DNA from 4 places in the Nocardioides sp. JS614 genome. Region 4 is predicted to be linked to each of the others. Evidence: predicted binding sites of a transcription regulator. Region 4 holds the regulator's gene; each other region holds the start of a gene.

Region 1 (7,837 bases), 1.8 Mb from region 4:
GACGGTCGTTCCTGGGACGGCCGGGGCCGTGGAACCGGCGCAGGGTCGGCGCGTCCTGCCCGCCGAAATGCGCGAGTCGGCGCCAGTTGCACGAACTGGCGCCGACTCGGCGTGAAGCGGGGTGGGTCAGTGGCCGTGGCCGTGCCCGTGGCCGTGACCGGCTGCCGCGGGCTCCTCCTCCTCGGGCTTGTCGACGACCAGGGTCTCGGTCGTGAGCAGCATGCCCGCGATCGAGGTGGCGTTGACCAGCGCGGAGCGGGTGACCTTCACCGGGTCCAGGACGCCCTGGGCGACCAGGTCGCCGTACTCCTCGGTGGCGGCGTTGAAGCCGTTGCCGAGGCCGAGCTCGCGGACCTTGGTGGTGACGACGTAGCCGTTGACCCCGCCGTTCTCGGCGATCCAGCGCAGCGGCTCGTCGGCGGCCTTGCGGACCACGCGGACGCCGAGCGCCTCGTCGCCGGTGAGGCCGAGGTCGTCGGAGAGCACCGAGACCGCGTGGACGAGGGCGGAGCCGCCGCCGGCGACGATGCCCTCCTCGATCGCGGCGCGCGTCGCGGAGACGGCGTCCTCGATGCGGTGCTTCTTCTCCTTCAGCTCCACCTCGGTGGCGGCGCCGACCTTGATCACGCACACGCCGCCGGCCAGCTTCGCGAGCCGCTCCTGGAGCTTCTCGCGGTCCCAGTCGGAGTCGGTGTTCTCCACCTCGGCCTTGATCTGGTTGACCCGGCCCTCGACGTCCTTGGGGTCGCCGGCGCCGTCCACGATCGTGGTGTCGTCCTTGGTGACGACGACGCGGCGGGCCTGGCCGAGCACCTCGAGGCCGACCTGGTCGAGCTTGAGTCCGACCTCGGGGGCGACGACCTGACCGCCGGTCAGGGTCGCGATGTCCTGCATCATCGCCTTGCGACGGTCACCGAACGCCGGGCTCTTCACCGCGACCGCGTTGAAGGTGCCGCGGATCTTGTTCACGACCAGGGTGGAGAGCGCCTCGCCCTCCACGTCCTCGGCCAGGATGAACAGCGGCTTGCCGGACTGGATCACCTTCTCCAGCAGCGGCAGCAGCTCGGCGACCGCGGAGATCTTGCCCTGGTGCAGCAGGATGTAGGGGTCCTCGAGGACGGCCTCCATCCGCTCCGGGTCGGTGACGAAGTACTGGCTGATGTAGCCCTTGTCGAACTGCATGCCCTCGGTGAACTCGAGCTCGGTGCCCATGGTGTTGGACTCCTCGACCGTGATCACGCCGTCCTTGCCGACCTTGTCGAAGGCCTCGGCGAGCAGGTCGCCGATCACGCTGTCACGGCTCGAGATCGTGGCGACCGACGCCATGTCCTCGCGCGACTCGACCTCGCGGGCCGCCTCCTTGAGGGCGTCGCCCACGGCCTCGGCAGCGGCGTCCATGCCGCGCTTGAGTCCCATCGGGTTCGCGCCGGCGGTGACCGCGCGCAGGCCCTCGTGGACCATCGCCTGGGCCAGCACCGTCGCGGTCGTCGTACCGTCGCCCGCGATGTCGTTGGTCTTGGTGGCGACCTCCTTGGTGAGCTGCGCACCGAGGTTCTCGAACGGGTCGTCCAGCTCGACCTCACGCGCGACGGTCACGCCGTCGTTGGTGATGGTCGGGGCGCCCCACTTCTTGTCCAGGACGACGTAGCGGCCCTTCGGGCCGAGCGTGACCTTGACGGCGTTGGCGAGCGCGTCGACGCCGCGCTCCAGGGCGCGCCGGGCGTGCTCGTCGAACTCCAGGATCTTGGGCATTTCTCTCCTCTATCGAAGACCGGGTCTAACGAAGACCGGGTCGTGTGCCTGAGAGCGCGCCATGGCGCGTCGTCAGGCACACGACCCGGAAGGACTTCAGGAAACGACAGCCAGGACGTCGCGCGCGGAGAGGATGAGGTACTCCTCGCCGGCGTACTTGACCTCGGTGCCGCCGTACTTGCTGTAGATGACCTTGTCGCCGACGGTGACGTCGAGCGGGACGCGGTTGCCGTTGTCGTCGATGCGACCCGGGCCGATCGCGAGGACCTCGCCCTCCTGGGGCTTCTCCTTGGCGGTGTCCGGGATGACCAGGCCCGAGGCCGTGGTCTGCTCGGCGTCGAGCGGCTTGACGACGATCCGGTCCTCGAGGGGCTTGATGTTGACCGACACTCCTGATCAACCTCCACTTTCTGGTACTTCGAGTTTGGTGGGTGGTGCACGTCTGTGCCTGCCCGTCCGGTACGCCGTCGCGGGGGTCGCACCGGGAAGACAAGCGCTGGCACACTCCGGTGGAGAGTGCCAACTGAGAAACTAGCACTCTCGCCAACTGAGTGCCAGAGCGGAGCCGGGGTGACAGGATCCGGGGGTGGACCTGGAGGCGTTCGGCTGGCTGCTCACCGCCGACGGCGCCCGGCTCCTGGAGGCCGCCGCAGCGGTCGTCGAGGCCGGCGAGGACCCGCTGGCGGCGCAGACCCGGTTGCGCCGAGGCGCCGAACCCGCCCAGGTCGCGGCCGCGCTCACCCAGGCCACCCTGCGGGTGCGCGCGCGGGAGAAGTTCGGCGAGCTCGCGGACCGGATGTACTTCACCCCCGACGGCCTGGAGCAGGCCACCCGCCACCGGGTCGCCACGCACCGGGCGAGCCGGCTGGTCGCCGCGTCCGCCGCGACCCTGGTCGACCTGGGCTGCGGCATCGGCGGCGACCTGCTCGCCGCGGCCCGCGCCGGGCTGACCGCGGCCGGCGTCGACCTCGACCCCGTGCGGGTGGCCGTGGCCCGGGCCAACCTCGATGCGCTGGGGCTGCCGGGAGCGGTGCAGCTCGCCGACGCGACCACGCTGGACACCAGTCCCTTCGACGTGGCGTTCGCCGACCCGGCTCGGCGTACCGCCCGGGGACGGACGTTCGACGTCGACGGCTGGACGCCGCCGTGGCCGTTCGTGGAGCGGCTGCTGGCCCGCGACTCCTGCGTCAAGGTCGCGCCGGGCATCCCGCACGAGCTCGTCCCCGAGGGGGTCGAGGCCGAGTGGGTCAGCGACCACGGCGAGGTCAAGGAGGCGGCGCTCTGGTCGGGCCGGCTCGCCACCACCGCACGGCGCGCGACCGTGATCGGCGAGGGCGGGCTGGCGACGCTGACCGACGAGGACGACCCCGGCGCGCCGGTCGGGCCCGTCGGCGCCTTCCTCTACGAGCCGGACGGCGCGGTGATCCGCGCCGGGCTGGTCACCGCCGTCGCCGCCGGGGTCGGCGGCCGGCTGGTCGACGAGCACATCGCGTACGTCGCCTCCGACGCGTCGTACCGCACCCCGTTCGCCCGCGGGTACCAGGTGCTCGAGGAGCTGCCGTACCGCGAGAAGGCGCTGCGGGCCGCCCTGCGCGAGCGGCGGATCGGCCGGCTGACGATCAAGAAGCGTGGCGTCGACGTGGTCCCCGACCAGCTGCGCAAGCGGCTGGACCTCGCCGGCGACGAGGAGGGCACGATCGTGCTCACCCGGGTCGCAGGCCACGGCACCGCACTGCTGGTGCAGCCCTTCTGAGGTTGCCGGCCGGCAGCCAACGCGCCGACCGCAACCCCACCGTCGGACCATCAGGCCCAAGAACGATCCCGCGCCCCGCGCGGCGACGAAGTCGACGCGCGAGGCGCGGGCATCGTCTCCCGGGAGTCGAAGGGGACTCCCGGGAGACGACGTTCAGTGAGCGGTCAGACCGCGGATGTCAGGCCGTGGCGGCCCGGGCACCCACCGGAGCGGTCTTCTCGACCCGCTTGGCGTGCCAGATGCCGAGGGCGAAGAGCGCCAGCAGGAGGCCCGCGCCGATGAAGGAGAAGACCGCGGCGATGCCGGCAATGGTGCCCATGGTGGCGAACGCGTAGCCGTAGAGGAGCAGGCCGCGCAGGGTGTTGCCGTCGAGCATGGTCTGCTTCAGACCGGCCCACGCGGCGGCCTCGTCCTGCTCAGCCTGGGTGGGGTTCGGGTTCTCGGCCAGCGCCGCACCGAGCTCGCGGGCCTTGCCGCTGACCTCGGAGTAGGACATGACCTCGCCGCCCAGACCCTCAGAAGCGGCGTTCATGTGGGCCAGGATGTAGTGGTCCGCGAAGGCCTGGGCCTCGGGGCCGCTGTCCAGCGGGCTGCCGGCGTACTGCTTGAGCACGTCCGCGTCGGCCTTGGGCAGGCTGGCGAGGGCCTCGCCCTCCGGCATGACGATGTCCTGCAGGGCGAACTGGTCCTTGACCTGGTCGCCGATGAAGGTGTTCGCCCAGGTGAGCAGGCCACCTGCGACGAGAAGGACGACGGCGAGGGCCAGACCCGTCCACGAGATGAGCTTGTCGAATGCAGATCGCATCGTGGTGACTCCTAGTTCGGGGCGGTGTCTCCGCCACATCTGCTTTGGTGACCCCACCGTATGAACTTGAACCCTCCACCAATCAGGGCCGGAGTCCTCGCATCGGAGGGCACAACGGTCCCGATCTGAAGGGACTTTCGGCGCCCCGGGCGCTGGGACCCGTCCCGGTCCGGGTCAGGACCCGAGTCCCACCCGTTCGGCGCCGATCGTGGTGTCCGCGCCGTGACCGGTGTGGACGACCGTGTCGTCGGGCAGCGCGAACAGCGTCGTCCGGATCGACTCCACGATCAGGTCGGCGTCGGAGAACGACCGTCCAGTGGCCCCGGGACCACCCTGGAACAGGGTGTCCCCGGTGAAGACGCAGCCCAGGTCCGAGGCGTACAGGCAGACCGCGCCCGGCGCGTGCCCGGGGGTGTGCAGCACCCGCAGGCTGGTGCCACCGACCTCGATCTCCAGGCCGTCCTCGAGGTCGAGGTCCCAGAGGTAGCGGGTGTGCGTGAGCTCCCACAGCGGGCGGTCGGCCGGGTGCAGCATGATCGGCGCCACGACCTCCTCCCGCAGCGCCGGAGCGACCCGGACGTGGTCGTCATGCGCGTGCGTGCACACGATCGCCTTCACCTTCCGGTCCCCCACGACGGCCAGGATGTCGGCGACGTCGTGCGGCGCGTCGATCACGACGCACTCGGCGTCGTCGCCCACGACCCAGATGTTGTTCTCGACCTCGAACGTCTCCCCGTCGAGGCTGAACGTTCCGGAGGACACCGCGTGGTCGACCCGCGCCGGGCCCGGCCCGGCCATCAGAGGATCACCACCGAGCGCAACACGCCGCCCTCGTGCATCCGCTCGAACGCCGCCTCGACGTCGCCGATGCCGATCTCCTCGCTGACGAAGGCGTCCAGGTCCAGCCGGCCCTGCTGGTAGAGGTCGACGAGCATCGGGAAGTCGCGGCTGGGCAGGCAGTCGCCGTACCAGCTCGACTTCAGCGACCCGCCCCGGCCGAAGACGTCGATGAGCGGGAGGTCCGGGACCTTCATCTCGGGCGTCGGTACGCCGACCAGCACCACCGTGCCGGCCAGGTCGCGGGCGTAGAACGCCTGCTTCCAGGTCTCCGGGCGGCCGACGGCCTCGATGACGACGTCCGCGCCGAAGCCGCCGGTGAGCTCCTGGATCGCCGCGACCGGGTCGGTCCGGCTGGAGTCGACGACGTGGGTGGCGCCCATCCGGCGCGCGGCCTCCAGCTTCTGGGCGTCGATGTCGACCGCGATGATCGGCGAGGCCCCGGCGAGCGCCGAGCCGGCGATCGCGGCCACGCCGACGCCGCCGCAGCCGATGACCGCGACGGACTTCCCGCGGGTGACCGCGCCGGTGTTGATCGCGGCTCCGATCCCCGCCATCACCCCGCAGCCGAGCAGCCCGACGGCGGCCGGCCGGGCCGACGGGTCGACCTTCGTGCACTGGCCGGCCGCGACCAGGGTCTTCTCGGCGAACGCGCCGATCCCGAGGGCCGGCGCGAGCTCGGTGCCGGCGTCGGGACCCTCGGCGAGGGTCATCCGCTGGGTGGCGTTGTGGGTCGCGAAGCAGTACCACGGCTCGCCGCGCTCGCAGGCCCGGCACTCGCCGCACACGGCCCGCCAGTTCAGGATCACGAAGTCGCCCGGGGCGATGGCCGTCACGTCCGGGCCGACCGCCTCGACGACGCCGGCGGCCTCGTGACCGAGGAGGAACGGGAAGTCGTCGTTGATGCCGCCCTCGCGGTAGTGCAGGTCGGTGTGGCAGACCCCGCAGGCCTGCACCTGGACGAGTGCCTCGCCCGGGCCCGGGTCGGGCACGTTGATGGTGGTCACCTCGACGGGTTGCCCCTTGCCGCGGGCGATCACGGCCTTGACCTGCTGCATGCTGCTCCCTCTCCGCGGACGGCGTGTGAGGGACCATGCAACCGCATCCGGGCCGGTGCGCGCAGGGCCGGGCGCACCGATGTGCTGCTACTCCTGGTCGGTCGGGCTCTCGGTCGGGCGCTCGGTGCGCCCGCCCATGCCGGCCTGCCGGATCAGCCCGGACACCAGCTCCTGGGCCTCGCTGATCGTCGCGTTGAGGGTCCGCAGACCGGTGTCGACGTCGCCGGCCTCCAGCGACCACTTCGCCGCCGCCATGCCCTGGACGAGCGAGTCGTTGATCTCGATGGCGTCGCGGTGCAGGAGTGCCGCCGTCTCCAGGCGCCGGCGCTCGGCCTCGTTGCGGCGCAGCCGGTCGCTGGCGTCGCCGAGCAGTACGCCGAGCAGCAGGATCGGCAGGATTCGCGAGGCCCAGCCGGCCGGGTCCAGGTGCACGCCGCGCGCGACGGCCCAGACGACGATGAGCAGCACCGCGAGCACCCCGGCGGCCGCCCCCTTCCGCAGGCCGAACGCGAACGCGACCAGCGCCACGGGGAAGACGTAGAGCATCGAGTAGGCGTCCTCGACGGTCCCGCCGGAGAGGCGCAGCAGGAAGACGCCGACGAACATGGCCGCCACCGCGGCCCAGGTCAGTGGCGGCCGCCTCCGGAACCAGGCTTCGGTGGCGGTGCCGGTGCTCGGGCCAGGAAGCGTCATGGCTCCCAGGATGCCGCGCCGCCGCCGTCCGGCGTTGGATCGGGTACTCATCGGCCCTCCAGCCAGGCCACCGCCTGCCCGGCCGTCCAGCCGCCCGGATGGCGCTCGAGCAGGCGGCGCGGGCCGCTGAGGTCGCTCCCGAGCGTGATCAGGCCCGGCTCCCGGTAGCCGTCCGGGCGGGTCTGTCCCAGGCCGACGTCGGCGGTCAGCGCGTTGCACAGGCACCTGCGGCCGACCGTGTCGGCGAGGTCGCCGCCCTTGCGCTGGTAGACCGCCACCGGCTCGCCCGGGCACCGGTACCCGATCCGGCCCGCCGCGGTGAGGTACGGCGTGCGCAGGTAGCCCAGGTCGCACAGCCGCTCGCGGTCCTCGTACACCTCGGACTCGGAGAGCGTGCCCTCGATCCGGGCGACCTTGAACGGGAAGCCGGTCGGCGAGGAGCGCACGTCGGTCCGTACCCGCAGCGTCCCGGCGCCGAGCTGGGCGCCGACCTGCTCACGCAGCTCGGGGCGCAGTCCCGACTCTGCGGCGAGCGCGAACAGCGTCCCGACCTGGATGCCGGCAGCCCCGGCGGCGCGGGCCGACTGCAGGCCCTCGGGCGTCCCGTGCCCGCCCGCCAGCCAGAACGGCAGGCCGAGGGCCGCGACCTTGGCGAGGTCGACCGCGTCGCGGTCGCCGTACACGGGCTCCCCGTCGTCGTCGACCACGAGCGTCCCGCGTGGCGGCGCGTTGTGGCCGCCCGCGACCGGACCCTCGATCACGAACCCGTCGGGCCGGGTCGCGTCGTCGCGGGCAAGGTAGGCGGCCAGGACGGTCGCGGACACGATGGCCAGGAACCGCGGCCGGCGCAGCGGCGGCAGGTGCCGACCGAGCAGGCCCCGCGGGTCGACCTCGATCCGCGACCGCTCGGGTGCGCCGTGCACGTCGACGCCGATCCCC
Region 2 (7,837 bases), 2.2 Mb from region 4:
ATCCACCGGTTCCGGACCTGGGGTGGACCAGCAGCTGTGGCCGAGCCCGGGCGGACGGGGAGCGCCCGCGGCCGACGGCGGTCGGTCGGCGACCCGCCGAGCGGCGGGTCCGGGAAGACCTCGACGTCCCGGACCCGCCGCTCGCTCCGCGCCGGTGCGCCGCCCGTGCCGCACCGTGCCGCGCCGCGATGTCCGCGGCCGCCCGCCCGCGCGACGGCATACTGACGCCATGGCCCGCCGCCCCCGCACCCGCCCCACCCTGGAGGAGGTCGCCGCGCTCGCGGGCGTCGGCCGCGGCACCGCCTCGCGCGTGATCAACGGTGGGGCGAAGGTCTCCGACCGCGCGCGCCAGGCGGTCGAGGACGCGATCGCCGAGCTCGGCTACGTGCCGAACGCCGCCGCCCGCGCCCTGGTCACCCGGCGCACCGACGCGGTCGCGCTGGTCATCGCCGAGTCCGAGGAGCGGGTGTTCGGCGAACCGTTCTTCGCAGGGATCGTGCGCGGCATCGGGGCGGCGCTCGCGACTGCCGATCGCCAGCTCGTGCTGATCCTGGCCGATGCCCGCCGCCGCGGCGGCCTCGAGCACTACCTCACCCGCCAGCACGTCGACGGGGTGCTGCTGCTCTCGCTGCACGGCGACGACACGCTGCCCGACCGGATCCGCGGCCACGGGCTGCCGGTGGTCGTGGGTGGCCGCCCGCGGCCCGACGTCGCGACCGGCTTCGTCGACGTCGACAACGTGCAGGGCGCCGGCCTCGCCGTGGCCCACCTCGTCGACCGCGGCCGCACCCGGATCGCCACGATCGCCGGCCCGGCGGACATGGTCGCCGGCAGCTCCCGCTTCGAGGGGTACGTCGCCGGCCTCACCGCCGCCGACCGGCCCATCGACGAGCGACTGGTGGCGCGCGGCGACTTCAGCCAGGAGAGCGGCACCCGCGCGATGCGGGCGCTCCTGGACCGGGAGCCGGGCGTGGACGGCGTCTTCTGCGCCAACGACCTGATGGCGGTCGGCGCGCTCCAGGCCCTGCGCGAGCACGGCCGCCGGGTCCCCGAGGACGTCTCCGTCGTGGGCTTCGAGGACGCTCCGATCGCCCGGGCGACGGTGCCCCCGCTGACGACCGTGCACCAGTCACCCGGGGCGATGGGGGGCGAGATGGTCGCGCTCCTGCTGGAGACGATGGCCGGCACCGACCCCGCGCCGCCCGGCCGGATGCTGCCCACCCGCCTGGTCGTGCGCCAGAGCAGCTGAACCGGAGCAGCGGGGCAGCCGGCCCAACCGGTCTGAACCCGCTCCGCGCCCGGGCTCCGGTTGTCCTAATCTTCCCCCGTGGACCAGCAGCCGACGAAACCGCTCGTGCTCCTGGTGACCTGCGCCGAGTGGCCCGACGGCGAGCCCGGGCACGGCGCCCTCGACGTCGCGCTCGAGGCCCAGGGCCTCACCGCCCGGTGGGTGCAGTGGGACGACCTCAGCGTCGACTGGGGCGCGGCCGACGTGGTCGCGGTGCGCTCCACGTGGGACTACGACCGCCGGCTCGGCGAGTTCCTCGGCTGGGCGTCCGGGGTCGGCCCGGCGCTGCTGAACGGCGTGGACGTGTTCCGGTGGAACACCGACAAGCGCTACCTGGTCCACCTCCAGTCGACCGGCCTGCCGGTGGTGCCCACGGTTGCCGCGGACACGGTGTTCGACGTGCGTGCCGCCGCCGACCGGTACGGCGTCGCGGTGGTCAAGCCGCGGGTGGGCGCCGGCGGCCGCGGCCTCGAGGTGGTCTCCGACGGACGCGTGTGGCTGCCCAGCCCGGACGGGCACCCCGGCCCGTGGATCGTCCAGCCCCTGGTCGAGTCGATCCACCACGACGGCGAGACCTCGGTGTTCATGATCGCCGGGCACCCGGTCAGCCAGGTGCAGAAGCTGCCCAGCACCACCGACATCCGGGTGCACGAGCAGTTCGGGGGCACGATGCGCTCGGTCGAGCTCACCAAGGAGGCGGCGCTGCTGGCGGCCCAGGCGGTCGCCGCCGTCGTGGACCTGCTCGGCGACGAGGTCGTCTACGCCCGGGTCGACATGATGCGCCACGAGGGCCGGCTGGTGGTCAGCGAGGTCGAGCTGACCGAGCCCGGGCTCTACCTCGACGTGCTCCCGCTCAACGCGCTGCCGTTCGCCGAGACGGTCGCCGCCCGGGCGCTGCCGCGCACCTGGTGACCCGGCGCCGGTCCCGGCGTACGCGCTCCGGACCCGCCCGCCCGATCCCCGCCCGCTCGTGCCTCGCGCGGGAGATCCTGGTGTCTCGACCCGCGATCACGCCCTCGCGGGCTCGGGCGTGCGCTCGCTCGACCCGCCCGGCCGATCCCGCACGCTCGTGCCTCGCGCGCGGGAGCCGGGCGCCTTGCACTCTCAGGGGTCGAGTGCTAAACATGGGGCTGGCACTCTCCCCCGGAGAGTGACAACACCGGATCGGCGACGTTGAGGTCCTCCTGACCGGCGAGAAAGGGTTCGCCGGAGCCAGGGTGGCCGTCCGTCGCGGGCAACCCGTCGACCCGGATCCATGAACTCTCTTCATTGCGAAGGATCGCAGGAGTTATGCCGAAGCTGATTGCTTTCAACGAGGAGGCCCGGCGCGGTCTCGAGCGTGGCATGAACACGCTCGCGGACGCTGTCAAGGTCACGCTCGGGCCCAAGGGTCGCAACGTCGTCCTCGAGAAGAAGTGGGGCGCCCCCACGATCACCAACGATGGTGTGTCCATCGCCAAGGAGATCGAGCTCGAGGACCCCTACGAGAAGATCGGTGCCGAGCTCGTCAAGGAGGTCGCCAAGAAGACCGACGACGTCGCCGGCGACGGCACCACCACCGCCACCGTCCTCGCCCAGGCGATGGTCCGCGAGGGCCTGCGCAACGTGGCCGCCGGTGCGAACCCGATGGGCCTCAAGCGCGGCATCGAGGCGGCCGTCGAGGCCGTGTCCGGCCAGCTGCTGAGCATGGCCAAGGACGTCGAGACCAAGGAGCAGATCGCGTCCACCGCGAGCATCTCCGCGGCCGACACGACCGTCGGCGAGATCATCGCCGAGGCGATGGACAAGGTCGGCAAGGAAGGCGTCATCACCGTCGAGGAGTCGAACACCTTCGGGCTCGACCTCGAACTCACCGAGGGCATGCGCTTCGACAAGGGCTACATCTCGGCGTACTTCGTCACCGACCCCGAGCGGATGGAGACGGTCCTCGAGGACCCCTACGTCCTGATCGCGAACCAGAAGATCTCCTCGGTCAAGGACCTGCTGCCGCTGCTCGAGAAGGTCATGCAGTCCGGCAAGCCGCTGCTGATCCTGGCCGAGGACGTCGACGGCGAGGCCCTGTCCACGCTGGTCGTCAACAAGATCCGCGGCACCTTCAAGTCCGTCGCCGTCAAGGCCCCGGGCTTCGGTGACCGCCGCAAGGCCATGCTGCAGGACATCGCGATCCTCACCGGCGGCCAGGTCATCTCCGAGGAGGTCGGCCTCAAGCTCGAGTCGACCGGCATCGAGCTGCTCGGCCAGGCCCGCAAGGTCGTCATCACCAAGGACGAGACCACGATCGTCGAGGGTGCCGGCGACGCCGACCAGATCGCCGGCCGGGTCAACCAGATCCGCGCCGAGATCGAGAAGTCGGACTCCGACTACGACCGCGAGAAGCTCCAGGAGCGCCTCGCCAAGCTGGCCGGCGGCGTGGCCGTCATCAAGGTCGGCGCGGCCACCGAGGTCGAGCTCAAGGAGCGCAAGCACCGCATCGAGGACGCCGTTCGCAACGCGAAGGCGGCCGTCGAGGAGGGCATCGTCGCCGGTGGTGGCGTGGCGCTCGTCCAGGCTGCCAACGCCGCGTTCGACAAGCTCGACCTCACCGGTGACGAGGCCGTGGGTGCGCAGATCGTGCGCTTCGCGACCGATGCCCCGCTCAAGCAGATCGCGATCAACGCCGGCCTCGAGGGCGGCGTCGTGGCGGAGAAGGTGCGCGGCCTCACGGCCGGTCACGGCCTCAATGCGGCCACCGGCGAGTACGTCGACATGATCGCCTCGGGCATCATCGACCCCGCCAAGGTGACCCGCAGCGCGCTGCAGAACGCCGCCTCCATCGCGGCGCTCTTCCTCACCACCGAGGCCGTCGTGGCCGACAAGCCGGAGAAGGCCGCCCCGATGGGCGACCCGTCCGGCGGCATGGGCGGCATGGACTTCTGAGCACCCCTTGGTCGGCCTGGCTCCGAGCCAGGCCGATCAAAGCCAGGTGCCGGGTCGAGGAGCGTCGACCGGACCGAGCGAAGCGAGGAACGGCGACGCGTCTCGAGACCCGGTCGCTCAGTGGAGCAGCAGCACAGCAGCAGAACGTCGACCCGCCGGAGGATCACCTCCGGCGGGTCGACGTCATTTCGGGAGGTGCCGGGTCGTGTGCCTGAGCACGCGCCATGGCGCGTGCTCAGGCACACGACCCATCAGTCGGCGCGCGGGGGCACCATCAGCAGGCAGGCGCCGGGCTCGGCGAACGGGATCAGGTCGGTGCCCTCCGGGTCCGCGCCGTACGTCGCGAGCGCGCCGCTGACCAGGCCGCGGTGGACCTCGCACACGACGCCGGGGTAGCGGTGGGCGGCCTCGAGCAGGGGGCACCTGGTCAGCCGCACCACGTCGTCGCGCTCGGCGTCCGCCTCGGGTTCGAACCCGAGCTCGTCGAGCATCGTGACGACCTCGTCGCGGGCGTCCTCCGGGGTCTCCGGCCGGCGGTCGCGCTCGGCGGCCAGGTCGCGGCCCCAGTGCTCGCCGGCGAACCGTGCGGTCTCGGTCGGCGCCGGGCTGGTGCTGGCGATCGAGGCGGCCAGTGCGGTGGCGAGACCGGCGTACTCGTCGCGGCCCCGCTCCTCGACGGACTGGTAGCGCCACGCGGGCCGGCCACGACCCTGCGGCTCGCTGCGGACCCGGCGCACCCACCCATCGGCCACCAGGGCCTCGAGGTGCTCGCGCACCGTGTTGGGGTGCAGGCCGCTGGCCTGGGCCAGCGCCGCCAGCCGGGGCGCCTCCGGCTGGTCGAGGAGCAGCTGGAGCACCGCGGCGCGGCCCGGGGTCAGCGGCCGCGGCCGTCGACCGGGGAGGGGGCCCAGCTGATTATTTTTCACGGGCCATACTGTAGTAAACATGGCTCGTACGGTCACCTCCCGGGCCGGCGCCGACGCGGCCGGCCCAGGCGCGACCGCACCCGAGACCCACCCACACCCTGAGGAGCACATCGAATGAACGACCTGTTGGTCGCCTCTTCCGAGGCGGACGCGCGCGCAGCCGAGGCGATGGTCGCCCACCACGCGGCGATGGCGGGGACGCTGACCACCCACGTGACGCAGCTCGCCTCGGCCGCCCGGTCGGGCAACGCGGCCGACGCCGAGCGGGTCCGGGGCGAGCTGCTCGCCTGGTGCCGCACCGACCTGGTGCCGCACGCCCTCGCCGAGGAGGCCGCGCTCTACCCGGCCGCCGGCAACCAGCCCACCGCGTCGCTCCTCGTCACCGCGATGCTCGCCGAGCACCAGCTCCTCCTCGGCCTCGTCGACCAGCTCGGCAAGGCGCAGGACGTCGTCTCCGCCGCCATCACCGCCGGCTCGCTGCGCACCGTCTTCGAGACCCACCTGGCCAAGGAGAACGAGCTGATCGTCCCGCTGCTCGCCACCTCCAGGACCGTCTCCCTCGCGGCTCTTCTCGACGGCATGCACGAGGAGCTCGAGCACCACGATCACGACCACGGGCACGGGCATGACCACGGGCACGACCACGGGCACGGGCACGACCACGCGGCACCCGCCGGTCACGGCCACGGACACGGCGGCTGCACCTGCGGCGAGACCGACCCGGCCGGCTTCCCCGAGCTCGACGTGCGCAGCATCCCGCACGCGATCCGGCACGCCACCGTCTTCGGGGCCGTCGACGGGGTGCGCCCCGGGAGCGGCCTGGTGCTGATCGCGCCGCACGACCCGCTGCCGCTGCTGGCCCAGCTCGAGCAGCGCGACCCGGGCGTGCTCACCGTCGAGTACCTCGAGCGCGGCCCCGAGGCGTGGCGGCTGCAGATCCTCCGCGCGGGCTGACCCCTCGTCCCACGGCGTCGACCCGTCCGGGCCTCCCGGGCGGGTCGACGGCTCGTCGACGCCGGGTCAGGGGCGGGCGGTGGGCCGACGCCGCACGGTCCGGTCGAGATGCACCAGCATCGCGATGAAGACCGTCAGCGCGGCGGCGAACGCGACCCACAGCTCGATGCTCGCGATCCGGTGCACGAGCGGCAGGTTGTCGGCCCGGCCGAGGTAGATCCCGGCGGCGGCGTACATGCCGAGCGGGAAGATCATGCTCCACAGGGTGGGGTCGTAGCGCAGCGGGATCTTCCGGATCATGTGCCGCCACACGCCGGCGGCGACCAGCGGCGGGATCAGCCAGGTGGCGAAGGCCCAGAAGACCACCGCCAGGCCGGCGATCAGGTCGCGGGTCGCGTCGACCATGGGGGCGTCGGCCATCTCCACGATCCGGGCCCCGGCCAGGACCGTGATGGCCAGCGCCCCCATGGACACCCAGTACGGCGGGTTGAGGTCCTCGGGCCCGAACTCGTAGAGCATCAGCCGCAGCGTCACGATCACGCCGGTCGCGGCGTACAGGAAGACCCCGACCGACCAGGCCACCACCGCGAGCAGGGCCAGCGCGATCCGGCCGGTGTCCGCCCGCGGCTCGAGGGTGGCCGCCGCGGTCGCGACCGACTGGGTCGCCACCGTCCAGATGAACCAGGTGCCGTTGGCCGCGCCGACCACCGGTCGCGGCTGCGGACCGAGCACCGCCGTCCACGGCACGACGTACCCCAGCACCAGCCAGGCGGTGCCGGACAGCGCGAACAGCACCGCGGTGGCGGCGTAGTGGCCGTCCAGGCCGAGGCGCACCCCGAGCACGTTGGTGCCCGCGACGAAGGTGAAGAAGCCGAAGCCGCGGCGCGGGTCCATGAAGTCGTCGGACGTGGCCTCGCGGTAGGCGACGAACCGCCAGGCCGTCAGCGACAGCAGCAGCACGAAGGCGCCCGCGCAGACCGCCAGCAGCACGTCGGACAGCACCCGGTAGCCCTGGAGCTCCATGCCGACCGAGAGGATCCCGCTGGCCATGACCAGCGCGAAGTAGCCCGGCGCGAGTCCCTCGACCCCGACCCGGATGCGCTCGCCCAGGGTCGCGCCCGGCAACGGCCCCCGCCCGGCGGTCGGCGCGGGGGTGGGAACGCGTCTGGGTGCGGGGCTGGGCGTGGCAGGCACCCGGGCAGGGTACGGCGTCCGCGGCCGATCGCGCAGGTGTGTGAGGGTGGAGACGTGGAGAGTCGACGGGATCGCTTCGAGGAGGTCGCGCCCGGGCTGATCGAGCCGCTGCGGCGGTTCCTGGCCCGCCGCACCGATCCGGCCACCGCCGAGGACGTGCTCGCCGAGACGCTGCTGGTGTGCTGGCGCCGCGCCGAGGAGCTACCGGCGGACCCGCTGCCCTGGGCGTACGCCGTGGCCCGCAACTGCCTGCGCAACGCCGAGCGCGCCGTGCGCCGCCAGCAGCGGGTGGCGGCCCGGATCGCCACGGTGGACCCGCCCGCGGAGGCCACCTCGGCGATCGAGCCCGACCAGGACGTGCGCGACGCGCTGCTGCGGATGCGCGCCGACGACGCCGAGCTGCTCCGGCTGTGGGCCTGGGAGCAGCTCGAGCCTGCCGAGATCGCGGTGGTGCTCGGGATCACCGCCAACGCCGCGAGCGTCCGGCTGCACCGCGCCCGCACGAAGCTGGCCGACCAGCTCGGTAAGACCGGCGCGGGTGCCGGACATGAGGAGTCGA
Region 3 (7,837 bases), 1.2 Mb from region 4:
CACTCGGCGCTGGGCCAGTTCTCCCGCGCCCGGCAGATGCGCACCGCGATGCAGGAGCGCCGTCGGGCCGAGCCGCGTCCCGAGGGCCGCCGCTCGCGCGCGGTCTCCGGCAAGCCGCACCGCGACCCGCTGCTCGGCTACTGGCTGGTGCCGCTCCCCACGATCGACCCGTTCGTCGTGGCCCGCAGCGGGGCCGCGCTGGCGGCGTACGGCCCGGACTTCTCCTACTCCCACTACGCCGGCACCAAGACGCTGCGGTACGCCGCCGGCGGGGCCGCGGCCGCCGTCGCGGTGTTCGGCGCGGCCCAGGTCCCGCCGCTGCGACGCCTCCTGCTCGGCCGGATCCCCCAGGGCGAGGGTCCCGACGAGCGGCGCCGGTCGAAGTCGTGGTTCACCGTCGACTTCGTCGGCGAGGGCGACGGCCGCACCGTGCACACCCGCGTCTCCGGCGGCGACCCCGGCTACGACGAGACCGCGAAGATGCTCGCCGAGTCCGCACTCTGCCTCGCGCTCGACGACAACCCGCCCACGTCCGGTCAGGTGACCACCGCCCAGGCGATGGGGGACAACCTGCTCACCCGGCTCCAGGCGGCCGGGATCCGCTTCGAGACCCTCGACTAGCTGCGAAGCCGGGCCGGCCGGGGATCGCGGGCAGGCGCACAGCGGGTGGGCGCCCCAGGCAGGAGTCGAACCTGCGACCTTTCGCTTAGGAGGCGGCTGCTCTATCCGCTGAGCTACTGGGGCCCTGCTCGACCCCACGTGGTCGAGACGTCGCCGGACAGTGTTTCACGAGGCCGGAGGGACGGCGGCCCGGCGGCCGGGAGTGGCCCCATTTTGGGATGGAGCACCGCTCACAGGGACACTTAAGGTTCGCGACCTACGCTCACCGAGCCCCCGACCCGCGATCCGAGGTTGTCCATGTCCGACGCCGTGCCCGAGCACGCCCAGCCGGATCCGGGCGCGCCCAAGCGGCGGGGCAAGGCCCGCAAGCGTCACACGGTCGGGAAGGTGCTGCTCGCCACGACGCTGGTGCTGGTCATGGCGACCGGCCTGGGCACGGTCTGGCTCTACCGCCACCTCAACGGCAACCTCAGCGTCCTCGACCCGACCGCCCAGCTGTCGAACCGGCCGGACAAGGTCAAGGTCGAGGGCCCCAAGGAGCCGCTCAACATCCTGGTGATGGGCAGCGACAGTCGCGACTGCGCTGGCTGCAACATCGACAACCTCACCGGTGGCGGCCAGCGCTCGGACACCACGATCCTGTTCCACCTCTCGGCGGACCGGGAGCGCGCCTACGGCGTCAGCATCCCGCGCGACTCGATGGTCGACCGGCCGGACTGCGAGGCCGAGGACGGCAAGACGATCCCGGGCGCCGACAACGTGATGTGGAACGAGGCGTTCGCGCTCGGCGGGCCCGCCTGCACGATCCAGCAGTTCGAGCAGCTCACCGGCGTGCGCCTCGACCACTTCGTCGTCGTGAACTTCGAGGGCTTCCAGGGCATGGTCGACGCGATCGGAGGGGTCGAGGTGTGCATCCCCGAGCCGATCGTGGACCCCGCCCACGGCATCAACATCGCCGCTGGCACCCGCAAGATCAAGGGCAAGGAGGCCCTCAACTACGTCCGCGAGCGGTACGTCGTCGGCAACGGCTCGGACATCGGCCGGATGAAGCGCCAGCAGGCGTTCATCGGCTCGATGGCCCACCAGGTCGTCACCGCCGGCACGCTCGCCCGGCCCGACCACCTGGTCGGCTTCCTCAACGCCGCGACCCAGTCGCTGACCGTCGACCCCGGCCTGGAGAACGTGTGGAAGATCGCCAAGCTCGGCGTCGAGTTCAAGGGCATCGGCTTGGACAACATCCAGTTCATCACGATCCCGAACATCCCCGACCCGGCCGACCCCAACCGCCTCGTCTGGCAGGAGCCGCAGGCCGACCAGGTCTGGCAGAAGCTCGCCCGCGACGAGCCGCTGACCAAGAAGCTCAGCGAGGGCGTGATCAGCGCCGGCAACCTGCCCGGTTCGGGCTCCACCTCGGATTCGGGCTCGGGTTCCGGCTCGGGTTCCGGCTCCACGAGCGAGGCCGAGAAGCAGGCGCTCGCGGACGCGGGGCTCTGCACGTGACCCGGCCGCGCTCGGAGGAGTCGGACTGGGAGCGGCGCCGGCGCCGCGCCGAGGTCTTCGGCGAGGCGCTGCCCGAGACCACCAAGGACGAGCGCGACGACGCCGCCCGGGACAAGGCGCGCGAGAGCGAGTCGCCGTCGGACCGGTGGCTACGCGAGCAGATCCCCCCGCACCACGGGTCGTGACCGCGGCTCGCGCGTCGACTTCGTCGCCGCGCGGGCCGCGGGATCGTTCCTGGGTGGGTCGTCCGACGGTGTGGTTGTGATCGGCGCGTCGGTTCCGCTGAGCTAGCCGAGGTCGGTCGGACCTGAGGTCGATCGTCCCTGCTGGGTGGCCAGCAGGTCGCGGATCTCCTCGAGCAGCTTGACGTCCTCGGGGGTGCCGGGCTCCGGGCTCGGGAAGTAGCGCTCCTTCGCCTTCGTGTAGGGCACCACGATGAAGAAGTACACCACCGCCGCGATGATGAGGAACGAGATCAGCGCGGTGAGCCAGGCGCCGATCGAGATGCCGTTCCAGACGTAGTCCGAGAAGTCCGGAGTGCCGCCGGCCTTGCCGATCAGGTCCATGATCAGGCCGACGGTGGCGGTGACCACGGTTGCGAACGCGGCGGCCATGACGAAGGCGACCGCGAGCTCGACGAGGTTCCCGCGCAGGATGAAGTTCTTGAATCCGGTCATGTCGGCACGCTAGCCGGGAAAGGCGATCGTGAGGAAGGTGCGCACCGAGGCATCCGCGATCCGGGCCACGTCGGCGGGCTCGGCGCCGACGACGACCAGCCGGCCGGGTAGCCCGGTCGCGCCGACGTCCGGACCGGCAGCGGGTACGGCGAGCACCGGGACGTCGGTCGCCACCACGCTCGCGCCACCGCCCTGGGGATCGGCGGCGACCAGGTCGACCCGGTCGCCGACCCGCAGCAGGTCGACCATGCCGGCGTCGGGGAGCCGCACCGGCACCGCGGTCAGTCCCGGGTAGCCGTCGGTGAGCGCCGGGCCGACGACCCGGACGTCGGTCACCGGCTCGCCCGCGCGCAGCGGCGCGGCCAGGGTGCGCCCGACGGCGTCGATCGCGTCGTCCGAGGCGCCCGCAGGCACGGAGTCGGGGGCGAACCCGACCGCGCGCAGGTCTCCCGGCGCCAGCACCGTGCCCGCCGTCAGGTCCCGGGCGGCGACGACGACGTCGACGCTGGGCGGCGGGGGAGCGGCCGCGGCGTGGATGCCGGTGGCGACCGCCACGGCGGTCAGCAGCGCGGCGAGCGGGCGGCGCCGGGCGAGGACGGCCCGGCGTACCGAACGCAGAGGGGAGACGAGGCGGTCACGGCGCATGCCGCGACGCTAGGAGATCCCGCCGGATCGTGATCCGGCTCTCCACAGGGCCCGGCAAGGGCGGCCTCGCGGGCCTTCAGTCGGAGGAGGTGGACGAGGCGCTCGCGGCCACCGCAGGCTTGGCCTCGGTGGTCGTCTTCGTCTCGGTCTTGGTCGAGGCGGTGTCGGTGGCGGACGTCCCGGAGCGGCTGTCGGTGCGGTAGAAGCCCGAGCCCTTGAACACGACACCGACCGCGTTGAACAGCTTGCGGAGCCGGCCCGAGCAGGAGGGGCACTCCGTCAGGGCGTCGTCGGAGAAGCTCTGGAACTGCTCGAAGGCGTGGCCGCACTCGGTGCAGGCGTACTGGTAGGTCGGCACGGTTCTCCTCCGGTGTGATCGTCGTCGGGGCCGTTGTCGGCTCGCGAGCCTGGCACTCGGCCCTGACGAGTGCCAATCATACGACACGGCACAATGGCCGGACATGCCTGCGACCACGGAGGACGACCGGCCGGACCGCGAGCGCCGGGGCTGGTGGCGCCGGTTCCGCGCGTGGCCGCGGCTCGCGCGGGCCCTGGTGTACGCCGCGGTCGCGCTCGTGCTGGTCCTCCTCGCCGGGCTGCTGACCGTGGTCCAGCTGGTGCGCGCGCCGTTCCCGCAGACCACCGGTGAGGTCGACCTGCCCGGGCTCGACGGGCCGGTCGAGGTGCTCCGGGACGACCACGGCATCGCGCAGCTCTACGGCGACTCGGTCGAGGACCTGATGCGGGCGCAGGGCTACGTGCAGGCCCAGGAGCGCTTCTTCCAGATGGACGTACGCCGGCACCTCGCCGCCGGCCGGCTGGCCGAGCTGTTCGGTGCCGCCGCGCTCCCGAGCGACGAGTACGCCCGTACCCTCGGCTGGCACCGGGTCGCGGAGCAGGAGCTGGCGCTCGTCCGGCCCGAGACGCGCGCGGCGCTGGAGGCATACGCGGACGGCGTGAACGCCTACCTCGAGCGCCACGCGCCCCGCGAGATCGCGGTCGAGTACACGGTCCTCAACGCGCGCGGTCTCGACTACCGGCCCGAGGACTGGACGCCGGTGGACTCGCTGGCCTGGCTCAAGGCGATGGCCTGGGACCTGGCCGGGAACCCGACCGAGGAGATCGACCGGGCGCTGGCGCTGGCGGGGCACACCGCGGACGAGGTCGCGGACCTGTACCCGCCCTACCCGCTCGACGAGCACGCCCCGATCGTGGGCCAGGGGGCCGTGGTCGACGGGGAGTTCGAGCAGGACGCCACCGGGCCCGGCACCCGCAACCCGCGGCGCCCGGCGTACCTCGCCGATGCCGCCGGCCGGACGGTGCTGACCGGCGTGCGCGACGGCCTCGCCCGGATGCCGGCCGCCCTCGGCGGCGGGGACGCGCTGGGCAGCAACGGCTGGGTGGTCTCCGGCGAGCACACGACGACCGGCGGCCCGCTGCTGGCCGACGACCCGCACCTCGGCGCGTCCGTCCCGGGCCCGTGGCTGCAGCTGGGCCTGCACTGCCGCACCGTCACCGACGAGTGCCCGCTGGACGTCGCCGGGTTCACGCTGGCCGGCGTCCCGGGGGTGGTCATCGGCCACAACACCGACATCGCCTGGGGCTTCGCCAACCTCGGCGCCGACGTCAGCGACCTCTACCTCGAGCGGATCGAGGGGGACCGGTGGCGCCACGACCGGCAGTGGCTGCCGCTGCGCAGCCGCACCGAGACGATCCGGGTGCGGGGCGAGGACGACGTCACCCTCACCGTTCGCGCGACGGGTCACGGCCCGCTGCTCTCCGACGTCGACGACACCCTCGCCACGACCGGCCAGGACCCGCCCCGGGCGCGGGCCGGTGAGTACGCCGTCGCCCTGGCCTGGACCGGGCTGCACCCCACCACGACCGCCGACGCGATCCTCGCGCTCGACACCGCGACCGACTGGGACACCTTCCGGGCGGCAGCGTCGTCCTTCGAGGCGCCGGCGCAGAGCCTGCTGTACGCCGACCGCGCGGGCCACATCGGCTACCAGGCGGCCGGCCGGATCCCGATCCGCCGGTCCGGCAACGACGGGACGCTCCCCAGCGCCGGCTGGAGGCCGGAGAACGACTGGACCGGCGAGCACGTCCCGTTCGACGGGCTGCCCCGGGTGCTCGACCCCGACGAGGGCTTCGTCGTGGCCGCCAACCAACAGGTCGCCGGCGGTGACTACCCCTACCGGCTCGGTGGCGACTGGGACCTCGGCTACCGCTCGCAGCGGATCCGGGACCGGCTGCAGCAGGAGGTCGACGCCGGTGCGGTGTCCGTGGCGAGCACGGCCCGGCTCCAGCTCGACGACCTGGACCCGCTCGCCCCGGTGCTCACGCCGTACCTCCACGACGTGACGCTGCCGCACGGCTACTACGCGGCCGGCCAGCGGCTGCTGGGCAGCTGGGACTTCCGGCAGGGCGCCGACAGCGGCGCGGCGGCGTACTTCGACGCCGTATGGCGCGCGCTGCTCGCGGACCTGTTCCACGACGACCTGCCCGAGGCGATCCGGCCCGACGGCGGGGACCGGTGGGTCGCGGTCGTCACCGACCTGCTCACCCGCCCGGACGACCCCTGGTGGGACGACAAGCTCACCGAGGACGTCCAGGAGACCCGCGACGACATCTTGGAGCGGGCGCTGCGCGAGGCCCGCGACGAGCTCACCCGGCGGCTCGCACTCGATGCCGGCGAGTGGACCTGGCGCGACCTGCACCGGCTCGACCTGCGCGGCCCCGGGGCGGACCGGCCGTGGCCGCTGGCCGGGCTCGCCGACCGCACGGGCTGGCGGGTCGGCGGCGGGCCGGCCACCGTGAACGCCACTGCTTGGGACGCGGCGCAGGGGTACGGCGTCACCAGTGCCCCGTCGATGCGGATGGTGGTCTCCCTCGCCGACCTCGACGAGTCCCGCTGGATCGCTCTCACCGGGGTCTCCGGCCACCCGTACCACCCGCACTACACCGACCAGACCGACCTGTGGGCGGCGGACGAGACCCTGCCCTGGCTGTTCACCCGCGACGCGGTCGCCGACGCCGGTGGCGACCGGCTCACGCTGACCCCGGCCGCCGACGGATAGGTCGATGCCGCGGTCCCGCGACCCGACCGCCTCAACCCAGGCGGACGACCCCCGAGGGGGTCGCCGCGAACAGCACCGGACGGTCGTGGGGCTCGACCGGCACGTCGAGGCCGACCTCCCCGTCGTAGAGCAGCACGCAGGTGAAGGTGCCGACCGGCACTCGGCCGAGGGCCCGGTCGTAGCAGCCGCCGCCGCGGCCGAGCCGGACCCCGGAGGGTGACACGGCCAGGCCGGGCGTCAGCACCACGTCCGCGGTGCCGATCGCCTCTGGACCGAGCCGCTCCGCGTCCGGCTCGAGCAGGCCGCGCCGCGCCGGCACCAGGTGGTCCGGGCCGTCGTACGCCGCCCAGTCCAGGTCGAGGTCGGGCAGCACCACCGGGAGCAGCACCCGCTTGCCCGCGGCGCGCAGCCCGGCCAGCAGCGGGCCGCTGCCCGGCTCGCTGCCGACCGAGACGTACGCCGCGACCGTGGCCGCCCGGCGCACCTCCGGCAGCGCCAGCAGGTGCTCGGCGATCGCCCGGGCCGCGACGCCGACCTCGGCCAGCGGTCGGCGGTGCCGGGTGGTGAGGAGGCGGTCGCGGACCGCCGACTTCGCGGGTGATTGGGTGCCCGTCACAGGGGAAGCCTACGATCGTGAGCATGGGAAGCGCTGGCTTGAACCGGGCACGCGACAAGATGGCGGCCGCGGGGGTCGACGAGGTCGCCATCGAGACCTTCGCGCACTACTACCGGCTCCTCGAGCACGGTGAGACCGGCATGATCCCCGAGTCGTCGATCGACCCGGTCGACATGGAGTCGCTCGCCACGGTGGCGGTCTCCGACGAGGACGCCGCGGCGGCGATCCGGACGACGGCCGTGATCAAGCTCAACGGCGGGCTCGGCACCTCGATGGGCATGGACCGCGCCAAGTCGCTGCTGTGCGTGCGCCGCGGGCTGTCCTTCCTCGACATCATCGCCCGCCAGGTGCTGCACCTGCGCAAGGAGTACGGCGCCACCCTCCCGCTGATCTTCATGAACAGCTTCCGCACCTCGGAGGACACGATGGCGGCGCTGGCGCGCTACGCCGACCTCCCGGTCGAGGGGCTGCCGCTGGAGTTCCTCCAGAACAAGGAGCCGCGGCTCCTGGCCAAGGACCTGTCCCCGGTGAGCTGGCCCAAGGACCCCGACCTCGAGTGGTGCCCGCCCGGTCATGGCGACCTCTACACGGCGCTGCGCGGCACCGGCCTGCTCGAGCGGCTGATCGAGGCGGGCTACGAGCGGGTCTTCGTGTCGAACTCCGACAACCTCGGCGCGGTCCCGGACGCCCGGGTGGCG
Region 4 (7,837 bases):
CCCGCGGCGGCCGCCCTGGAGCGGTTGCAGAGCCCGCCACTCGACCCGGACTACGAGTCGCCGTGGCCGCAGGGCTCCTTCGAGAGCGCCCGCCTGGCCGGCGGCGTGATCGAGGTCGAGCTGGGCGACGCGGCGCCCGACCTCGACCACCCGGCGGGCGACCTGGTCGACCAGCAGGTCGTCTACACCCTGCAGGGCACGCTGCACACCCAGGCGCCGGTCCAGTTCGTACGCGACGGCGAGGCCGTCGGCGCGCCGATCGACTCCCGGCCGCAGAACGACGTGCTCAACCTGGTCAGCATCAGCGACCCGGCCGAGGGCCAGGCCTACCACGGCTCGTTCACCGCCCGCGGTCGCGCGAACTCCTTCGAGACCACCGTGCACTGGGAGATCCAGGACGAGTCCGCGACCGTCGTGCGCGACGGGTTCACCAGCGCCGCCGGCTGGATGGACAAGCTCTACCCGTGGCAGGCCGAGATCGACCTGACCGGCCTGCCCGACGGCTTCTACACGTTCGTGGTGCGCGAGGACGACCCGTCGGGCGGCGCCGAGGGATCGCACCCGGCGGTCGACACGCGCACGATCATCGTCCGCTGAGTGCCCCGCGACCGAGAGGATGGAGCCATGAGCGTCCGCACCCGCTTCGCCGTACTGCTGTCCGCCGCCGTCTGCCTGGGCGCGCTGGCCGCGTGCGGGAGTGACCAGACCGCCGAGGACCCGTCGCCTGCGAGCGGCTCGACCCAGGGCCGGGCCGAGAGCTCGGCGCCGTCGGAGCCCTCCGAGAGCGCGGCCGAGACCGTCGCCGTGCCGGTCTACTTCGTCGGCGACACCCCGCAGGGGCCGCGGCTCTACCGCGAGTTCCGGCAGGTCCCGGCCGACGACCCGGCGGCCGGCGCCCTGGCCCTGATGACCTCCGGCGACGCGCTCGACCCCGACTACCGGACGCTCTACCCGGGCGGCTCGTTCGCCGGCGTGCAGGTCGACGCGGACCCGATCGTCGTGGAGCTGCCCGACGAGAGCTGGACCACCGCCCCGGACGGGATGTCGCAGGACGACGCCCGGCTCGCCGCGCAGCAGCTGGTCTACACCCTCCAGGGCGTCGCCCAGGCGCGCAAGCCGGTCGCGATCCGGCTCGACGGCGCGCCCGCCGACCTGTTCGGCCTGGGCGGCGAGCTGGCCGACGAGCCGGAGCTGGACGTCCGGGCCCTGGTCAACGTGACCAGCCCCGAGGAGGGCGCGACCGTGAGCGGCACGTTCACCGCGAGCGGGGTGTCCAGCTCGTTCGAGGCCACCACGCCGTGGGAGGTCCGTGCCGAGGACGGCACCGTGGCCGCGAAGGGCTTCGCCACGGCCGAGGGCTGGATGGACAAGCTCTACCCGTGGGAGACCGAGGTCGACGTCTCCGACCTCGAGCCCGGCACCTACACGTTCGTGGCGATGACCGACGACCCCTCCGGCGGCGAGGGCCACGGCCCGACCGAGGACACCAAGACCATCACCGTGCAGTGAGTCCGCCGCGGGCTCGGGCCCGCGCAGGTGGCCGGGCTGCCGCCGAGTTTCATCGGCAGCTTGCCGGCTCAGCGCCAGCGCGGCGTGCGGGAGAGCAGCGCCGCCACGGCGGCGACGCCGGCGGTCGAGGTCCGCAGCACCTCGGCGCCCAGCCGGACGCACACCGCGCCCGCGCCGACGAAGATGGCGACCTCGTCCTCGGTCAGGCCGCCCTCGGGCCCGACGACGACCACGATGCGCCCGGCAGCGGGTACGTCGAGACCGGCGACCGGCCCGGTCGCGTCCTCGTGGAGCACCACGGCCAGGTCCGCGGCACCGAGCAGCTCGACCACGTCCCCGGTCGACGCGAGCGGGGCGACCGAGGGGAACCGCATGCGCCGCGACTGCTTGGCGGCCTCCCGGGCGGTGGCGCGCCACCGGGCCAGGGACTTTGTCGCCCGCTCGCCTTTCCAGACCGTGACGCTGCGTGCCGCCTCCCAGGGCACGATCTCGGACACGCCGATCTCGGTCAGCACCTCGACCGCGAGCTCGCCGCGCTCACCCTTCGGGAGCGCCTGCACGACGACGACCGCGGGCTCCGGCTCGGGCTCGACCCGGACCGACTCGACGGCGACCGTGAACACCCGCTTGCCGGTGGCCGAGACCGCCCCGACCACCGACGTACCGGCGCCGTCGGTGAGCACCACCTGCTCCCCCACGCGCAGGCGGCGGACGGCGACCGCGTGGTGGGCCTCGTCGCCCTCGACCGTGACCTCCGAGCCGGCGCGCACGCCCTCGAGGCTCGGGACCGCGTGGACCGGGAGCGACATGGCGGTGCTCAGTGCGCGTTGAACGCGTCGCGGAGCCGGCCGAACACCGACTTGGCGCCGGGGCGCACCTGGCCGGTCGGCGCCTCCTCGCCGCGGATCGCGGCCAGCTCGATCAGCAGCTCCTCCTGGCGGGGGTCGAGCCGAGTCGGCGTCTCGACGACCACGGTGACGACGAGGTCGCCGCGCCCACCGCGCAGGCCCGGGACGCCGCGGCCGCGCAGCACCTGCTCGGTGCCGGACTGGGTGCCCGGCCGGACGTCGAGGTCGAACGACGTCTCCACCTCGGACTCGTCGGGGTCGCCCGTGACCACGTCGGCCTCCAGCGTGGGCAGGGTGAGCGTGGTGCCGAGCGCCGCCGCGGTCATCGGCAGCGTGACGGTGCAGTGCAGGTCGTTGCCATGGCGGGTGAAGGTCTCGTGCGGCGCGGTGTGGATCTCGACGTACAGGTCGCCGGCCGGACCGCCGCCCGGGCCGACCTCGCCCTCGCCGGACAGCTGCACCCGGGTGCCGTTGTCGACGCCGGCGGGGATCTTGACGGTGAGCGTACGGCGGGAGCGGACCCGGCCGTCGCCGGAGCACTCGCGGCAGGGCTCGGGGATGATCGTGCCGAACCCGCGGCACGCCGGGCACGGCCGCAGGGTGCGGATCTCGCCGAGGAAGGAGCGCTGCACGTGCGCCACCTCGCCGGCACCGTGGCAGGTCTCGCACGGGATCGGGTGGGTGCCCGCCGCCGTACCCTCGCCGTGGCAGGTGCTGCACCGCACGGCGGTGTCGACCTTGATCTCGCGGGTCACGCCGAAGGCCGCCTCGGCGAGCTCGACCTCCAGGCGGATCAGCGCGTCCTGGCCGCGGCGCTCGCGGGGCCGCGGCCCGCGGCCCGCGCCGGCGGCGCCACCGCCCCCGAAGAAGGCGTCCATGATGTCGGTGAACGAGAAGCCCGCGCCCTGACCGAAGCCGCCGGCGCCGCCGCCGAACGGGTCGCCGCCGCGGTCGTAGTGGGCGCGCTTCTGCGGGTCGGAGAGCACCTCGTAGGCGAGCGAGATCTCCTTGAAGCGCTCCTGCGCCTCGGGGTCGGGGTTGACGTCGGGGTGGTACTGGCGGGCCAGGCGCCGGTAGGCCTTCTTGATGGCGTCGGCGTCCGCGTCGCGGCCGACACCGAGCAGCTCGTACAGGTCCTGGCTCAACGTGGTTCCTTCTGTGATCTGGCTTGGTCGATCTCGACCTGACTGTGGGTGTGGGCCGGGGGCTAGCCCTCGTCGAGGATCCGCGACACGTAGCGCGCCACGGCGCGGACCGCCGCCATCGAGCCGGCGTAGTCCATCCGGGTGGGCCCGACGATGCCGAGGCGCGCGAGCGCCTCGTCGCCGGGCCCGTAGCCGGTCGCGACCACGCTGGTCGAGGAGAGCTCCTGGTAGGGCCCCTCGTGCCCGATCCGAACGGTCAGGATCTCGCCGGCCGTGGCCTCGCCGAGCAGCTTGAGCAGCACGACGTGCTCCTCGAGGGCCTCCAGCAGAGGCCGGACGGCCGAGTCGAAGCTGTCGCCGAAGCGGGCCAGGTTCGCGGCGCCACCGACCGCGATCCGCTCGTCGGATCGGTGGTCGGACATCGCCTCGACCAGGACGTCGACGACCGCCCCGGTGGGGGTGGCATCCTCGGCGGGCACCAGGGCCCGCAGCGCGGTCGCGGCATCGGCGATGATCTCGCCGAGCGCGGCGCGGTTGACCACGGTGCGCAGGTCCGCCAGGTCCTCCTCGCCGAGCTCGGCGGCGAGGTCCACGAGGCGCTGCTCGACCCGGCCCGTGCTGAGGATCAGCACCACCAGCAGGCGGGTCGGGGTCAAGGCGACCAGCTCGATGTGGCGCACCGTGGAGCGGGACAGGGTGGGGTACTGCACGACCGCGACCTGGCGGGTCAGCTGGGCCAGCAGCCGCACCGAGCGCTGGACGACGTCGTCGAGGTCGATCGCGCCGTCGAGGATGGTGGCGATCGCCCGCTTCTCCGCCGTGCTCATCGGCTTGATGGTCGTCAGCCGGTCCACGAACAGCCGGTAGCCCTTGTCGGTCGGGACCCGGCCGGCGCTCGTGTGCGGCTGGGTGATGTAGCCCTCGTCCTCCAGGGCCGCCATGTCGTTGCGGACCGTGGCCGGGGACACCCCGAGGCCGTGCCGCTCGACCAGCGCCTTGGAGCCCACCGGCTCCTCGGTGGCGACGTAGTCCTCCACGATCGCGCGGAGCACGGCGAGCCTGCGCTCCTCCTGCACTCGCCACACCTCCTCACGTCCGACCGCGCCCCGGTCGCCCGGCGCGCTGGCACTCGAAAGTCCTGAGTGCCAAGACTACTAGGCGCCCCGCCGAGGCACGTCGTGGCGCGCTGCATCCCGTCGCGCAGGCAGGTCCTAGGGTGGCCCGGTGGCTTTCAGGGAGGTCGCCGACCGGGTCTGGGTCGCGCGCTACGAGTGGTTCGACGTCAACGTGACCCTGGTGGGCGGTGACTCGGGCCTCCTGGTCGTGGACACCCACGCCTCCGCCACGGCCGCGCGGGCCGTGGTCGACGACATCCGCCGGCTCGGCGCCGGGACGGTGATCGCGGTCGTCAACACCCACGAGCACTTCGACCACACCTTCGGCAACGGCGAGCTGCGCTCGGCGTACGGCGCCGACCTGCCGATCCATGCGCACGAGGCCGCGGCCGAGCGCACGGTCCCGGCCGGCGAGCGGATCCAGGCGGCGTACGACGAGGAGCCCGACGACCCGCACCGCGAGGAGGTGCTGGCCACCACGATCGTCCCGGCCGACCGGACGTTCTCCTCGGCGCGGGTGCTCGACCTGGGCGACCGGATGGTCGAGCTGGTGCATCCCGGACGCGGACACACCGCGGGTGACCTCGTGGTCCGGGTCCCGGACGCCGACGTGCTACTGGCCGGTGACCTCGTCGAGGAGTCGGCACTGCGCGCCGGGGTGCCGGGATTCGGCGAGGACTGCTATCCCTTCGACTGGCCGCTCAGCCTCGACGTCGTCCTGACGCTGACCACGCCGGACTCGGTGGTCGTCCCCGGCCACGGCGCCCCCGTGGACCGGGACTTCGTCGAGGAGCAGCGCAACGCGATCGGCGTGGTCGCGGAGACGATCCGCGACCTGGCCGGCCGCGGGGTCCCGGTCGGCCAGGCGCTCGAGATGGGCGAGTGGCCCTACCCGCGCACCGAGCTCGCCGCCGCCGTGCGCCGCGGCTACGACCAGCTCCCCCGCAGCCAGAAGCGGTTGCCGCTCGTGTAGGAGGGGTACGTCGTGGTCATGAGCACCCACGACGACGAGCCCGCGGCCGGCATCTCCGACGACAAGCTGCCCGAGGACCTGCGGCCGACCGAGGACAACCCGCTCGCCAAGCCGCTCACCGACGAGGACGAACCGAAATCGGCCGAGGAGCTGGACGTGCTCGGCGGCAAGACGCCGGAGGAGAGCCACGAGGACGCCACCGACGCCAAGGGCGCCGAGGAGTCCGGCGGGTCGGGCGACGGGGAGGACGACTCCGCGGGCTGACGGCGCGCCCTCCGCGGCCCCGTCGGTGGTCCCGCCTAGCGTGGCGCAGGTGACCCACGACCGCTACGGATCCGACGTCTTGGCCACCGACTGGCGCGCGCCGAAGCGGGGCCGCGCCGTCGAGGCGCCCGCCGAGCTGGGCGTCGTGGTCGAGGAGGTCACCACCGACTGGTGCGGCGAGATCGTGGCGGTCGACCGCGACCTCGACACGCTCACCCTCGAGGATCGCCGCGGCAAGCGCCGGACCTTCCCGCTGGGGCCGGGCTTCCTGCTCGAGGGCCGGCCGGTGATCCTGGTGCCGCCGACGCGCGGTGGCACGCCGGCGAAGCCGACCCGCACCGCCTCCGGGTCGGTGGCCGTCCACGGCGCGAGGGCCCGGGTCGCCCGCGCCAGCCGGATCTTCGTCGAGGGCCGCCACGACGCCGAGCTGGTCGAGAAGGTGTGGGGCGACGACCTGCGGATCGAGGGCGTCGTGGTCGAGTACCTCGGCGGCGTCGACGACCTCGGCGACCACCTGCGCGACTTCCGGCCCGGCCCCGACCGCAAGGTCGGCGTACTCGTCGACCACCTGGTGCCCGGCTCGAAGGAGAGCCGGATCGCCCAGTCGGTCGCGGCCTCGCCGGTGGGCGGCCACGTGCTGATCGTCGGCCACCCGTTCATCGACATCTGGGCCGCGGTCAAGCCCGACCGGCTCGGCCTGACCCGCTGGCCCGACGTGCCGCGGACCATCGAGTGGAAGAAGGGCGTGTGCCAGCACCTCGGCTGGCCGCACCGCGACCAGGCCGACATCGCCCGGGCCTGGCAGCACATCCTCGGCCGCGTCTCCTCCTACAACGACCTCGACCCGGCCCTGCTGGGCCGGGTCGAGGAGCTCATCGACTTCGTCACCGCCTCCGCGGAGTGAGCAGGCGAAGGAACTCCGCCGTGTGACAGCGCGGCTCAGCTCATCCGCAGTGGCCGTCCCTGCGCGTCGGTGACGTTGTCGGTGGCGAGGATGATGATGCCGTCGATGAACGGCCAGAGCGCGCCGATCCCGCAGGTCAGCACGGTCACGACCAGCTGCCAGACACCCGTCTTGGTGTCCCCGAGGTAGAACCGGCCGATGCCCAGCGGGATCAGGATCTGCAGCAGGCCGGCGACCAGCTTGGTCTTGTCGGAGTACGGGATGCCGGTGACCGGGTGCACGCCGTACGGCGCGGCCGGGCTGGCGCCGTACGGCGCTGCGCCGGTGGGCGGGTAGCCGCCGGCCGGCGGGGGCGGGTAGCCGCTGGGCTGGCCGTACGGCGGCGGGGCCGGCGCGCCGTACGGCGGCGGGGCCGGCGCACCGTACGGCGGCGGTGCCGACTGTCCTTCGGGCTGGCCCTGTGGCTGCTGCGAGGGATCCGGGTTCTCTGGGCCTGTGGTCATGGTTTCACCCTAGGACCGCGAGGGCCCTCACGGCAGGAGATCGCGCACGACCGCATCGGCGAGCAGCCGGCCGCGGCGGGTGGGCACCAGGCGGTGCCCGTCGTCGGTCGCCAGCTCGGTGATCAGGTCGCGGGCCACGAGGTCCGGGACCGCCGCCCGGCCGGACTCGTCGAGGACCTCGACGGGCAGGCCGTCGCGCAGCCGGAGCTCGAGCAGCACCCGCTCGACCCGCCGGCTCTCCTCGTCCAGGACCTCCCGCGCGTGGGCCGGGCTCCGGCCGGCCGCGATCCGCTCGGCGTACGCCGCGGGGTGCTTGACGTTCCACCACCGCACCCCGCCGACGTGCGAGTGCGCACCCGGCCCGACGCCCCACCAGTCGCCCCCGGTCCAGTAGAGGAGGTTGTGCCGACAGCGGCTCGCCGTGTTGTCGTCGCGGCCGCGCGCCCAGTTCGACACCTCGTACCACTCCAGCCCAGCGGCGGCGAGCCGGTCGTCGACCAGGAGGTACTTGTCGGCGAGGTCGTCCTCGTCCGGCATCGGCAGCTCGCCCCGCTTGACCCGGCGGGCCAGCGCGGT

What was found. The regulator HrcA, encoded in region 4, represses chaperone genes, less so after heat shock. The targets are predictions, from matches to a motif close to TTGGCACTCGNNNNNNNCGAGTGCCAA.
Region 1: a site for HrcA is predicted at 2,284-2,310, ahead of groES (co-chaperone GroES). Genes of this name have one in related genera too.
Region 2: a site for HrcA is predicted at 2,384-2,410, ahead of groL (chaperonin GroEL). Genes of this name have one in related genera too.
Region 3: a site for HrcA is predicted at 3,851-3,877, ahead of NOCA_RS05405 (FmdB family zinc ribbon protein). Genes of this name have one in related genera too.

Annotation. Positions count from the first base shown of each region.
Region 1 covers NC_008699.1:3,870,451-3,878,287, forward strand. Annotated here, with positions in the region: gene groL (chaperonin GroEL) at 127-1,752, opposite strand; gene groES (co-chaperone GroES) at 1,849-2,142, opposite strand; gene NOCA_RS19945 (class I SAM-dependent methyltransferase) at 2,339-3,505, shown strand; gene NOCA_RS19950 (hypothetical protein) at 3,684-4,310, opposite strand; gene NOCA_RS19955 (MBL fold metallo-hydrolase) at 4,485-5,108, opposite strand; gene NOCA_RS19960 (S-(hydroxymethyl)mycothiol dehydrogenase) at 5,108-6,205, opposite strand; gene NOCA_RS19965 (DUF4118 domain-containing protein) at 6,293-6,898, opposite strand; gene NOCA_RS19970 (nitronate monooxygenase) at 6,946-7,837, opposite strand, start outside.
Region 2 covers NC_008699.1:4,197,108-4,204,944, reverse strand. Annotated here, with positions in the region: gene NOCA_RS21625 (LacI family DNA-binding transcriptional regulator) at 230-1,249, shown strand; gene NOCA_RS21620 (ATP-grasp domain-containing protein) at 1,328-2,200, shown strand; gene groL (chaperonin GroEL) at 2,579-4,204, shown strand; gene NOCA_RS21610 (helix-turn-helix transcriptional regulator) at 4,456-5,130, opposite strand; partial or broken gene NOCA_RS28570 (hemerythrin domain-containing protein) at 5,245-5,655, shown strand; partial or broken gene NOCA_RS28565 (DUF2249 domain-containing protein) at 5,756-6,084, shown strand; gene NOCA_RS21600 (tellurite resistance/C4-dicarboxylate transporter family protein) at 6,151-7,278, opposite strand; gene NOCA_RS21595 (RNA polymerase sigma factor) at 7,333-7,837, shown strand, end outside.
Region 3 covers NC_008699.1:826,581-834,417, forward strand. Annotated here, with positions in the region: gene NOCA_RS05375 (saccharopine dehydrogenase family protein) at 1-621, shown strand, start outside; tRNA gene NOCA_RS05380 (tRNA-Arg) at 672-744, opposite strand; gene NOCA_RS05385 (LCP family protein) at 919-2,121, shown strand; gene NOCA_RS05390 (hypothetical protein) at 2,118-2,306, shown strand; gene NOCA_RS05395 (MscL family protein) at 2,409-2,798, opposite strand; gene NOCA_RS05400 (SAF domain-containing protein) at 2,808-3,443, opposite strand; gene NOCA_RS05405 (FmdB family zinc ribbon protein) at 3,520-3,801, opposite strand; gene NOCA_RS05410 (penicillin acylase family protein) at 3,905-6,523, shown strand; gene NOCA_RS05415 (5-formyltetrahydrofolate cyclo-ligase) at 6,555-7,139, opposite strand; gene NOCA_RS05420 (UTP--glucose-1-phosphate uridylyltransferase) at 7,163-7,837, shown strand, end outside.
Region 4 covers NC_008699.1:2,029,183-2,037,019, reverse strand. Annotated here, with positions in the region: gene NOCA_RS11075 (Gmad2 immunoglobulin-like domain-containing protein) at 1-597, shown strand, start outside; gene NOCA_RS11070 (Gmad2 immunoglobulin-like domain-containing protein) at 625-1,509, shown strand; gene NOCA_RS11065 (16S rRNA (uracil(1498)-N(3))-methyltransferase) at 1,578-2,318, opposite strand; gene dnaJ (molecular chaperone DnaJ) at 2,327-3,502, opposite strand; gene hrcA (heat-inducible transcriptional repressor HrcA) at 3,565-4,578, opposite strand; gene NOCA_RS11050 (MBL fold metallo-hydrolase) at 4,727-5,590, shown strand; gene NOCA_RS11045 (hypothetical protein) at 5,609-5,854, shown strand; gene NOCA_RS11040 (DUF3097 domain-containing protein) at 5,895-6,758, shown strand; gene NOCA_RS11035 (TM2 domain-containing protein) at 6,794-7,261, opposite strand; gene hemW (radical SAM family heme chaperone HemW) at 7,289-7,837, opposite strand, start outside.